Regions from separate parts of the Pseudomonas sp. SJZ080 genome, predicted to be linked through region 1. Evidence: predicted binding sites of a transcription regulator. Region 1 holds the regulator's gene; each other region holds the start of a gene.
What was found. The regulator sigma-54, encoded in region 1, starts transcription at its own class of promoters, with help from an activator protein. The targets are predictions, from matches to a motif close to ANTGGCATNNANNTTGCTNT.
Positions count from the first base shown of each region.

Region 2: a site for sigma-54 is predicted at 2,125-2,144, ahead of glnA (glutamate--ammonia ligase). Genes of this name have one in related genera too.
Region 3: a site for sigma-54 is predicted at 2,072-2,091, ahead of FBY04_RS17865 (pilin). Genes of this name have one in related genera too.

Region 1 covers NZ_VIUK01000003.1:333,713-336,993, forward strand. The annotation lists gene lptB (LPS export ABC transporter ATP-binding protein) at 1-630, shown strand, start outside; gene FBY04_RS06380 (RNA polymerase factor sigma-54) at 815-2,308, shown strand; gene hpf (ribosome hibernation-promoting factor, HPF/YfiA family) at 2,383-2,691, shown strand; gene ptsN (PTS IIA-like nitrogen regulatory protein PtsN) at 2,704-3,168, shown strand; gene rapZ (RNase adapter RapZ) at 3,171-3,281, shown strand, end outside.
Region 2 covers NZ_VIUK01000001.1:126,787-130,067, forward strand. The annotation lists gene FBY04_RS00665 (DUF4124 domain-containing protein) at 1-342, opposite strand, end outside; gene glnA (glutamate--ammonia ligase) at 622-2,028, opposite strand; gene thiI (tRNA uracil 4-sulfurtransferase ThiI) at 2,359-3,281, shown strand, end outside.
Region 3 covers NZ_VIUK01000013.1:40,893-44,173, reverse strand. The annotation lists gene FBY04_RS17875 (type II secretion system F family protein) at 1-209, opposite strand, end outside; gene pilB (type IV-A pilus assembly ATPase PilB) at 212-1,912, opposite strand; gene FBY04_RS17865 (pilin) at 2,138-2,554, shown strand; gene FBY04_RS17860 (BON domain-containing protein) at 2,883-3,251, shown strand.

The DNA.
Region 1 (3,281 bases):
GGCCTGCTTGGCCCTAACGGTGCCGGCAAGACCACTTGCTTCTACATGATCGTCGGCCTGGTCCAGGCCGATCAGGGCCGCGTCCTGATCGACGATCTGGACGTCAGCCACCAGCCGATGCACGGTCGTGCGAAGGCCGGTATCGGCTATCTCCCGCAAGAAGCGTCGATCTTCCGCAAACTCTCGGTCGCCGACAACATCATGGCGATCCTCGAGACCCGCAAGGAACTCGACAAGGCCGATCGTCGCAAAGAACTGGAAAGCCTGCTGCAGGAATTCCACATCAGCCACATCCGCGACAACCTCGGCATGAGCCTGTCCGGTGGTGAACGCCGCCGCGTGGAAATCGCCCGGGCACTGGCAACCAACCCGAAATTCATCCTCCTCGACGAACCCTTCGCCGGCGTGGACCCGATTTCGGTGGGCGACATCAAGCAGATCATCTACCACCTCAAGGCCAAGGGCATTGGCGTGCTGATCACTGACCACAACGTCCGTGAAACCCTGGATATCTGCGAAACCGCCTACATCGTCAACGATGGCCAGCTGATCGCCGAAGGTGACTCTGCCACCATCCTGGCCAACGACCTCGTGAAAGAAGTCTATCTGGGCCATGAGTTCCGCCTTTAAGCACTGAGGTGTCTGGCTGGTTGCCCGAGCGCCTGTCTCGATAAAAAATCAATACTTTTTTATTGTTACAGCGCTCTAGGCAAACGCTGCAGTTTCGGGCATATAATTTGCTTATGTTTGGCGCTCCGGCGCCCTGTAGTGGATGGCGCATGTGCGCCGGCGAATAAGGTGTTTAGCCCCTGCCATGAAACCATCGCTAGTCTTGAGAATGGGCCAGCAGCTGACGATGACACCGCAGCTGCAACAGGCCATCCGCCTGCTCCAATTGTCGACCCTGGACCTGCAACAGGAAATCCAGGAGGCCCTGGAGTCCAATCCGATGCTCGAACGCCAGGAAGAAGGCGACGACTTCGATAACACCGACCCTTTGGCCGACAAAGCCGAACAGCAACCCAACGCCGACGTCTCAGAACCCTCGTACCAGGAAACCGCCCCGACGGTGGACAACCTCGATGAGGGCGACTGGAACGAGCGTATCCCCAACGAATTGCCCGTCGACACTGCATGGGAAGACGTCTACCAGACCAGCGCCAGCAGCCTGCCGAGCAACGATGACGACGAGTGGGATTTCACCACCCGCACATCGGCCGGTGAAAGCCTGCAAAGCCACCTGTTGTGGCAACTGAACCTTGCGCCGATGTCTGACACCGATCGCCTGATCGCCGTGACCTTGATCGATTGCATCAACAATCAGGGCTACCTGGCCGAAACCCTCGAGGAAATCCTCGAAGCCTTCGATCCGGAGCTCGACATCGAACTGGATGAGATCGAAGCCGTCCTGCATCGCATCCAGCAATTCGAACCGGCCGGTATCGGTGCCCGCAACCTCGGTGAATGCCTGCTGTTGCAATTGCGTCAGCTGCCCGCCAAGACACCTTGGCTGGCCGAGGCCAAGCGCCTGGTCACCGACTACATCGACTTGCTCGGCAGCCGCGACTACAGCCAACTGATGCGCCGCATGAAGCTCAAGGAAGATGAACTGCGCCAGGTGATCGAACTGGTCCAGAGCCTCAACCCACGCCCAGGCTCGCAGATCGAGTCGAGTGAAGCCGAATACGTCGTTCCCGACGTGATCGTGCGCAAGGACAACGAGCGCTGGCTGGTAGAACTGAATCAGGAATCGGTGCCCCGCCTGCGGGTCAACGCCCAATACGCCGGTTTCGTGCGCCGCGCCGACACCAGCGCCGATAACACCTTCATGCGCAATCAGTTGCAGGAGGCCCGCTGGTTCATCAAGAGCCTGCAGAGCCGTAACGAAACCCTGATGAAAGTTGCCACCCAGATCGTCGAGCATCAGCGCGGTTTTCTGGAATACGGCGACGAAGCGATGAAACCGTTGGTGTTGCATGACATCGCCGAAGCGGTGGGCATGCACGAATCGACGATTTCCCGGGTGACCACGCAAAAATTCATGCATACCCCTCGGGGCATATATGAGCTGAAATACTTTTTTTCCAGCCACGTCAGCACCTCCGAAGGCGGCGAATGCTCGTCCACGGCGATCCGCGCGATCATCAAAAAACTGGTTGCGGCGGAAAATCAGAAAAAGCCGTTGAGTGACAGCAAGATCGCTGGTTTACTGGAGGCACAAGGCATTCAGGTGGCTCGCCGCACCGTCGCCAAGTACCGCGAATCCCTCGGGATCGCGCCTTCGAGCGAACGCAAGCGGTTGATGTAGAGCCACGCCACAGCGTTCCAGTGGTAGATCATCTGATCTACCGCTTTATGCACTGGCAACGAAGGAGAAGCTGTATGCAAGTCAACATCAGTGGACACCAACTGGAAGTGACCGAACCTCTTCGCACCTACATCGGCGAAAAACTCGAACGATTAGAGCGGCATTTCGACAAGATCACCAACGTGCAAGTCACGATGACGGTCGAGAAGCTGAAGCAGAAAATCGAAGCCACACTGCATATTCCCGGCAATGAAGTGGTCGCAAACGCGGAACATACCGACATGTACGCGGCGATCGACGCGCTGACCGACAAGCTGGATAAACAACTCAAAAAGCATAAGGAAAAGACCCAAAGCCTCCTCCAGGGCGCGACCGGTCGTTAACACTCCCAACCCATGATCCGACTTGAAAGCATCCTGACCCCCGGCCGTTCCCTCGTGAACGTGCCGGGCGGCAGCAAAAAGAAAGCCCTCGAGCAAATTGCCAACCTGATCGCCCGGGAAGTGCCGGATCTGGAGATGCAAGATGTCTTCGAGGCTTTGATTGCCCGTGAAAAACTTGGCTCGACCGGTTTTGGTAACGGTATAGCTATCCCCCACTGTCGGTTGAAAGGTTGCACCTTGCCCATCAGTGCCTTGATGCACCTGGATGCTCCCATCGATTTCGACGCCATCGACGGCGCTCCGGTCGACCTGCTGTTCGTTCTGCTGGTCCCGCAAGCGGCCACCGATGCGCACCTGGAATTGCTCCGCCAGATCGCCAGCATGCTTGATCGCAAGGAAGTCCGTGATCGCCTGCGTAGCGCCGCGAGCAATGAAGCCTTGTACCAGGTTGTCCTGGACGAGCAAAACAGGCACTAATCATGCGCTTGATCATCGTCAGTGGCCGCTCCGGCTCAGGTAAAAGTACCGCACTCGATGTTCTCGAGGACAACGGCTATTACTGCATAGACAACCTGCCTGCCGGGCTGCTG
Region 2 (3,281 bases), on a different contig from region 1:
CCTGAACAAATGCGGACCTTGCAGGCGGGGTTTGATCAGCACGTTGACGGTGAAGGTGCCGTTGTTGGCGCGCAGCGCTTCGGTGGTGGGTAAGTTGGTCAACTCCAGCACCTCGTAGGCGCTGCGCGACTGTTCGCTGCTGGTGGCTTCGGCAGGTGCGGCAGGAGACGCCTGGCGCTCGACGCTATTGAGTGGCGGTAACTCGACCGGCTGCGCCTTCACGCCGTCGGGCGGTTGATTGCTGTAGGCGGTGTTACCGGCGGCGTCGGTGTACTTATAGATCTGCGCTGCGGCGGCGGGCAGGGCAGTCAACAACAGCATCAATAGAAAACCACGACCCATAAAATCGACCAGAAACGAAAACGTTGGATTGCAGCATAGGTCAGTGGCGACGGTTGGCCCAAGTTGTAAACATTTGGGCATGATTTACCGAAATCCCCCAAACACCGCATAACCCCCCTTGTAGGCGCCGGCTTGCTGGCGATAGCGATCTTGTGGATGCCATCGCCAGCAAGCCGGCTCCTACAAGGGGGAATGTTCACCCGCTGAATTGCGGGCATAAAAAAGGCCTCCCGAAGGAGGCCTCTTTTTTGTCACGCCGCGTGCTGCAGCGCTACCGGATCAGCAGCTGTAGTACAGCTCGTATTCCAGTGGGTGTACGAAGGTGCGGACCTTGATTTCTTCTTCGCTTTTCAGGGCGATGTAAGCGTCGATGAAGTCATCGGAGAACACGCCGCCTTTGGTCAGGAACGCGCGACCTTTGTCCAGCTCTTCCAGGGCTTCTTTCAGGCTGCCGCAAACTTGTGGGATCTCTTTCGCCTCTTCAGGCGGCAGGTCGTACAGGTTTTTGTCAGCTGCGTCGCCAGGGTGGATCTTGTTCTGGATGCCGTCCAGGCCAGCCATCAACAGTGCAGCGAAGCCCAGGTATGGGTTGGCTGCCGGATCCGGGAAGCGGGCTTCGATACGGCGAGCGCGAGGGCTGGACACGTAAGGAATACGGATCGAAGCGGAACGGTTGCGAGCCGAGTAGGCCAGCATTACCGGAGCTTCGAAGCCTGGGACCAGACGCTTGTAGGAGTTGGTCGACGGGTTGGTGAAGCCGTTCAGGGCCTTACCGTGCTTGATGATGCCGCCGATGAAGTACAGAGCGGTGTCGGACAGGCCGGCATAGCCTTCGCCAGCGAAGGTGTTCTTGCCATCTTTGGCGATGGACAGGTGAACGTGCATACCCGAGCCGTTGTCGCCGTACAGAGGCTTAGGCATGAAGGTGGCGGTGCGGCCGTAGGCATCAGCCACGTTGTGCACGCAGTACTTCAGGGTCTGAACTTCGTCAGCCTTGGCTACCAGGGTGTTGAACTTCACGCCGATTTCGTTCTGACCGGCAGTCGCCACTTCGTGGTGGTGAACTTCGATGACCAGGCCCATTTCTTCCATGGCGTTGCACATGGAGGTACGGATTTCGTGGTCGTGGTCGAACGGCGGAACAGGGAAGTAGCCGCCTTTGACGCCTGGACGGTGGCCACGGTTGCCGCCTTCCACGTCCTGGTCGGACATCCACGAACCTTGTTCGGAGAAGATTTTGAACATGGAGCCAGAGATGTCGGACTTGAACTTCACTTCGTCGAAGATGAAGAATTCTGGTTCCGGACCAACGAATACGGTGTCACCGATACCGGTCGACTTCAGGTATTCCTCGGCGCGCTTGGCGATCGCACGTGGATCGCGGTCGTAGCCTTGCATGGTCGAAGGCTCGATCACGTCGCAAACCAGGATCAGGGTCGGCTCTTCGGTGAACGGGTCGAGGACAGCGGTGCTGTCGTCCGGCATCAGGATCATGTCGGAGGCTTCGATGCCTTTCCAGCCAGCGATGGAGGAACCGTCGAACATTTTGCCTTCTTCGAAGAAAGCTTCATCCAGCGCGTCGCGAGCCGGCATGGTCACGTGGTGCTGAGTGCCTTTGGTGTCCGTGAAGCGCAGATCAATCCACTTGACGTCATGATCTTTGATGAGTTGAACCGACTTCGACATAGTGTCCTCCGGGTGGCTTCGGGCTTAGTAGTGGATGCCCTTAGAATGTGGGTGATGCCGGCGCGAATACTCTGCCAAGGCAACCTGCCTCACAAGGGAGCAAATTGCATGCCAGTGCCCCACCATGGGTTTTTTGCCCCAATATCACGCTTATAAAGGCACAAATCGCATTGCGGGGCAAAATGTCGCCCTACAATGTTGCGTTGAAGCCAGTAAATGACCCGTTTTGGTGCGTTGAAAACCTTCTGCACATTAACTGGTTAAACCTTGAGCAATTTCCGCTATAATCCGCGCCCCCCTTTTTCGGCTGGCCCAGCGCGCGCTGTTTTCATGAAACTAATCGTAAAAGTCTTCCCCGAGATCACCATCAAGAGCCGCCCGGTACGGATGCGTTTCATCCGCCAGTTGGCCAAAAACATCCGCACCGTGCTCCGTGACCTGGACCCGGCCGTGGTGGTGAACGGTGTGTGGGACAATCTCGAGCTTGAAACCCGCGTGACTGAGCCCAAAGTACTGAAGGACATGACCGACCGCCTGAGCTGCATGCCGGGCATCGCGCATTTCCTGCAGGTCGACGAATACCCGTTGGGCGACTTCGATGACATCGTCGCCAAGTGCAAGCTGCACTTCGGTGACTCGCTGGCCGGGAAGATTTTTTCGGTGCGCTGCAAGCGTGCCGGCAAGCATGAATTCAGTTCGATGGATGTCGAGAAATACGTCGGCAGCCAACTGCGTCGCCAGTGCGGTGCCGCCGGAATCTCGCTTAAAGAGCCGGAAATCGAAGTCCGTATCGAAATTCGCGACAAACGGTTGTTTGTGATCCACAGCCAGCACAACAGCATCGGCGGTTATCCGCTGGGTGCACTGGAGCAGACGCTTGTACTGATGTCCGGCGGCTTCGATTCCACTGTTGCCGCTTACCAGATCATGCGCCGCGGCCTGATGAGCCATTTCTGCTTCTTCAATCTGGGCGGGCGGGCCCATGAACTGGGCGTCATGGAAGTCGCGCACTTCATCTGGAAGAAGTACGGCAGCTCCCAACGCGTGTTATTTGTCAGTGTGCCGTTCGAGGAAGTACTGGGAGAAATTCTCGGGAAAGTCGATAACAGTCATATGGGTGTAGTTTTGAAGCGTATGATGTTGCGCGCTGCTTCCCGTATTGCCGATCGGCTGGACATCGAAGCGCTGGTTACCGGTGAAGCGATTTCCCAGGTTTCCAGCCAGACGCTGCCGAACCTGTCCGTGATCGACTG
Region 3 (3,281 bases), on a different contig from region 1:
AGGGCAATGTCGTGAGCCTTGATGCGTTTGCCGAGGCTGAAAATCGAAGCGGATTTCTTGCGCACCTTCCCTGGGTTGATGCCTTGCTTGCGCAGTTGCGCCTTGATCAACGCCGGGTTCTGGCCGCTGAGTTCGCCGGTCATTTTCGTGCCTTTTTTATCCGTGCCTTCCCAGGCGTACACACTGATTTTTGCTGCTTTGACCGCCATGTTCAGTCCTTGGTGACCCGGTTGATTTCTTCAAGGCTGGTGATGCCTTGCATGGCCTTGATCAGCCCGGAAGTACGCAGGTCGTTGAAGCCGTCCTTGCGCATCTGGATATCGATTTCCAACGAATTGCCTTCGGCCATGATCAGCCGTTGCAGGTCTGGTGTGTTCTTCACCACTTCATAAATCCCCACGCGCCCCTTGTAGCCAACGTTGCACTGGTCGCAACCGACCGGCTCATAGATTGTGAACGAGCCAATGCGTTCCTCGGGAAAGCCTTCCTTGATCAATGCCTCGCGGGGAATGTCGATGGGTTTCTTGCAATGGCTGCACAGTTTGCGCGCCAGGCGCTGGGCGATGATCAGGCTGACCGAGGTGGCGATGTTGAACCCCTGAATGCCCATATTGTGCAGGCGGGTCAGGGTTTCCGCGGCGCTGTTGGTGTGCAGGGTCGACAGCACCAGGTGACCGGTCTGGGCGGCCTTGATGGCAATTTCGGCGGTTTCCAGGTCGCGGATCTCACCAACCATGATCACGTCCGGGTCCTGGCGCAGGAACGAGCGCAGCGCCTGGGCAAAACCCAATCCCTGCTTGGGATTGACGTTGACCTGGTTGATGCCTTCCATGTTGATCTCCACCGGGTCTTCGGCGGTGGAGATATTGATGTCCACGGTGTTGAGAATATTCAGCCCGGTATAGAGCGATACGGTCTTGCCCGAACCGGTGGGGCCGGTCACCAGGATCATCCCTTGCGGCTGCTTCAGCGCGGCCATGTACAGGTCTTGCTGCTCCGGCTCGTAGCCGAGGGCGTCGATGCCCATTTGCGCGCTGGACGGGTCGAGGATCCTGATCACCACTTTCTCGCCCCACAGGGTCGGCAGGGTGTTGACCCGGAAGTCGATGGACTTGCTCTTGGACAGGCGCATCTTGATCCGCCCATCCTGCGGTTTGCGCCGCTCGGAAATGTCGAGGCTGGCCATGACTTTCAGGCGCGCAGCGATGCGGTTGGCCAGTTGAATCGGCGGCTTGGCGACTTCACGCAGCATGCCGTCGGTGCGCATCCGCACACGGTAGGTTTTCTCGTAGGGTTCGAAGTGCAGGTCGGAGGAGCCGCTCTTGATCGCGTCGAGCAACATCTTGTGGACAAAGCGCACCACCGGCGCATCGTCGGCGTCTTGCCCGGCGATGGCGTCCTGGTTGCGGTCATCGATCGACTCGATGTCGACGCCATCGAGGTCGACATCGGCCATGTCTTCCAGGCCGGTACTGTGGCTGTCGAAAAATTTCTCGATGGCGTCGCTGAGCTTGTCGTCCTCAACCAGAATGGCTTCGGTGTTCAGCCCGGTGCTGAACTGGATATCGTTGATGGCCTGGTAATTGGTCGGGTCCGAAACCCCGACGAACAACTTGTTGCCGCGCCGCCAGAGGGGCAGGGCCTGGTGCTGGCGAACCAGTTTTTCGCTGACCAGCCCTTTGGGTTGGGACTCTTTGTCCAGGCAGTGGAGGTCCAGCAGCGCCATGCCGAAATGCTCCGAGGCGATCTCGGCGACCTGACGACTTTTCACCAGTTTGTTCTGTACCAGATAACTGACCAGGGAGAGCTTCTGGCGTTGGGCTTGCTGATACGCCTGTTGCGCGCTTTTGTCAGTGAGCAGTTCGGCCAGGACCAATTGCTTGGCCAGACCGCTAAGGGCGATGTCATTCATGGGGATACCGGACGCAGACAGTTCATGACTTATAGCCTAGTCAACCGAAGGAACCAAACCAGGGCTGCTGTGGTGACAAAAAGTGTCAGTTAGTGCGGACCTTGTGTGCTGGCAAAAGCGCCGCGTTGTTCTCGCGCCCCGTTAACAGGGGATTAACGGATTGGCACGGGCTGTGCTGTGGCTAGTTCAGATCATGAGATTTCGACTCATGCATGGAGCTTGTCTATGAATACTCAGAAAGGTTTTACGCTTATCGAACTGCTGATCGTCGTGGCGATCATCGGGATTCTGGCGACGTTTGCGTTGCCGGCTTACTCGAAATATCAGGCACGGGCGAAGGTGACGGCGGGGTTGGCGGAGATTGCAGCATTGAAGGTTTCGTTTGAAGACCTGATGAATGCCGGCACTGCAGAACCCACCACGCTGGCAGGTGCTGGAACGACTACGCAGAACTGCGCCATCGCTGTAACCGGTACGGTTGCGTCCGGCGCTGGCACCATTGTTTGCACGCTGCAGAAGGCCCCCGCACCTGTGGCAGGTAAAACCATTACGCTTACTCGTAGCGCAACTACGGGCTGGTCATGCGCAACCGGCGTCACTGCCGATTACGCACCGCCTGGTTGCACGGCCTCTGCAACGTAATGCTGCAGACGTGTAAATAGAAGAATGCCCCATCGCGAGATGGGGCATTTTTTTGGGGTAAAAACGTCAAATTCGCCGTGGTGCTTAACGAGACGTAGAAAACCCCGCAAATTCATGGCCTTAGGCCCACACGAAAACCCGCAACTTGCATGTACATAAAATCGAAGTCATGCAATTTGCATGATTCCGAAAATTGGCTGTTTGTATAACATATTGATTTATATAGATTTATTTCCGTTCTCAACATTGGCACAGCGTTCGCAATATACCCAGTAACCCTGCTGACAAGACACGCAGCAGACTTTATGAAAAAACAGGAGTTACTCGTATGAAGAAGTTCGCTATCGCTGCCGCTACTGCTACTGCTACTGCTACCGCGCTGACCCTGACCATGGCCAACGCTGCATTTGCTCAAACCACCCAGGCTACCCAGTCTCCAATGGTGCTGGCTGCTGGTGAAGTGACAGAAGCCAAAGAAGCAACCTCTGACACTTGGATCACCACCAAAGTCAAAGCTGACCTGGTGACCGAAAAAGGCATTCCTGGTACCGACATCAAAGTCGAAACCAACAAAGGTGTTGTATCCCTGTCGTCCACCGTTGCGGTGACTGACGCTCAGAAAACCACCGCCGTGGCTATCGCCAAGAAAATCAAAGGCGTCAAAGCGGTCTCCGCTGATGGCCTGAAAGCGGAGTAAGGCAAGACTTCTCGCCTGGACTGGGAGGAG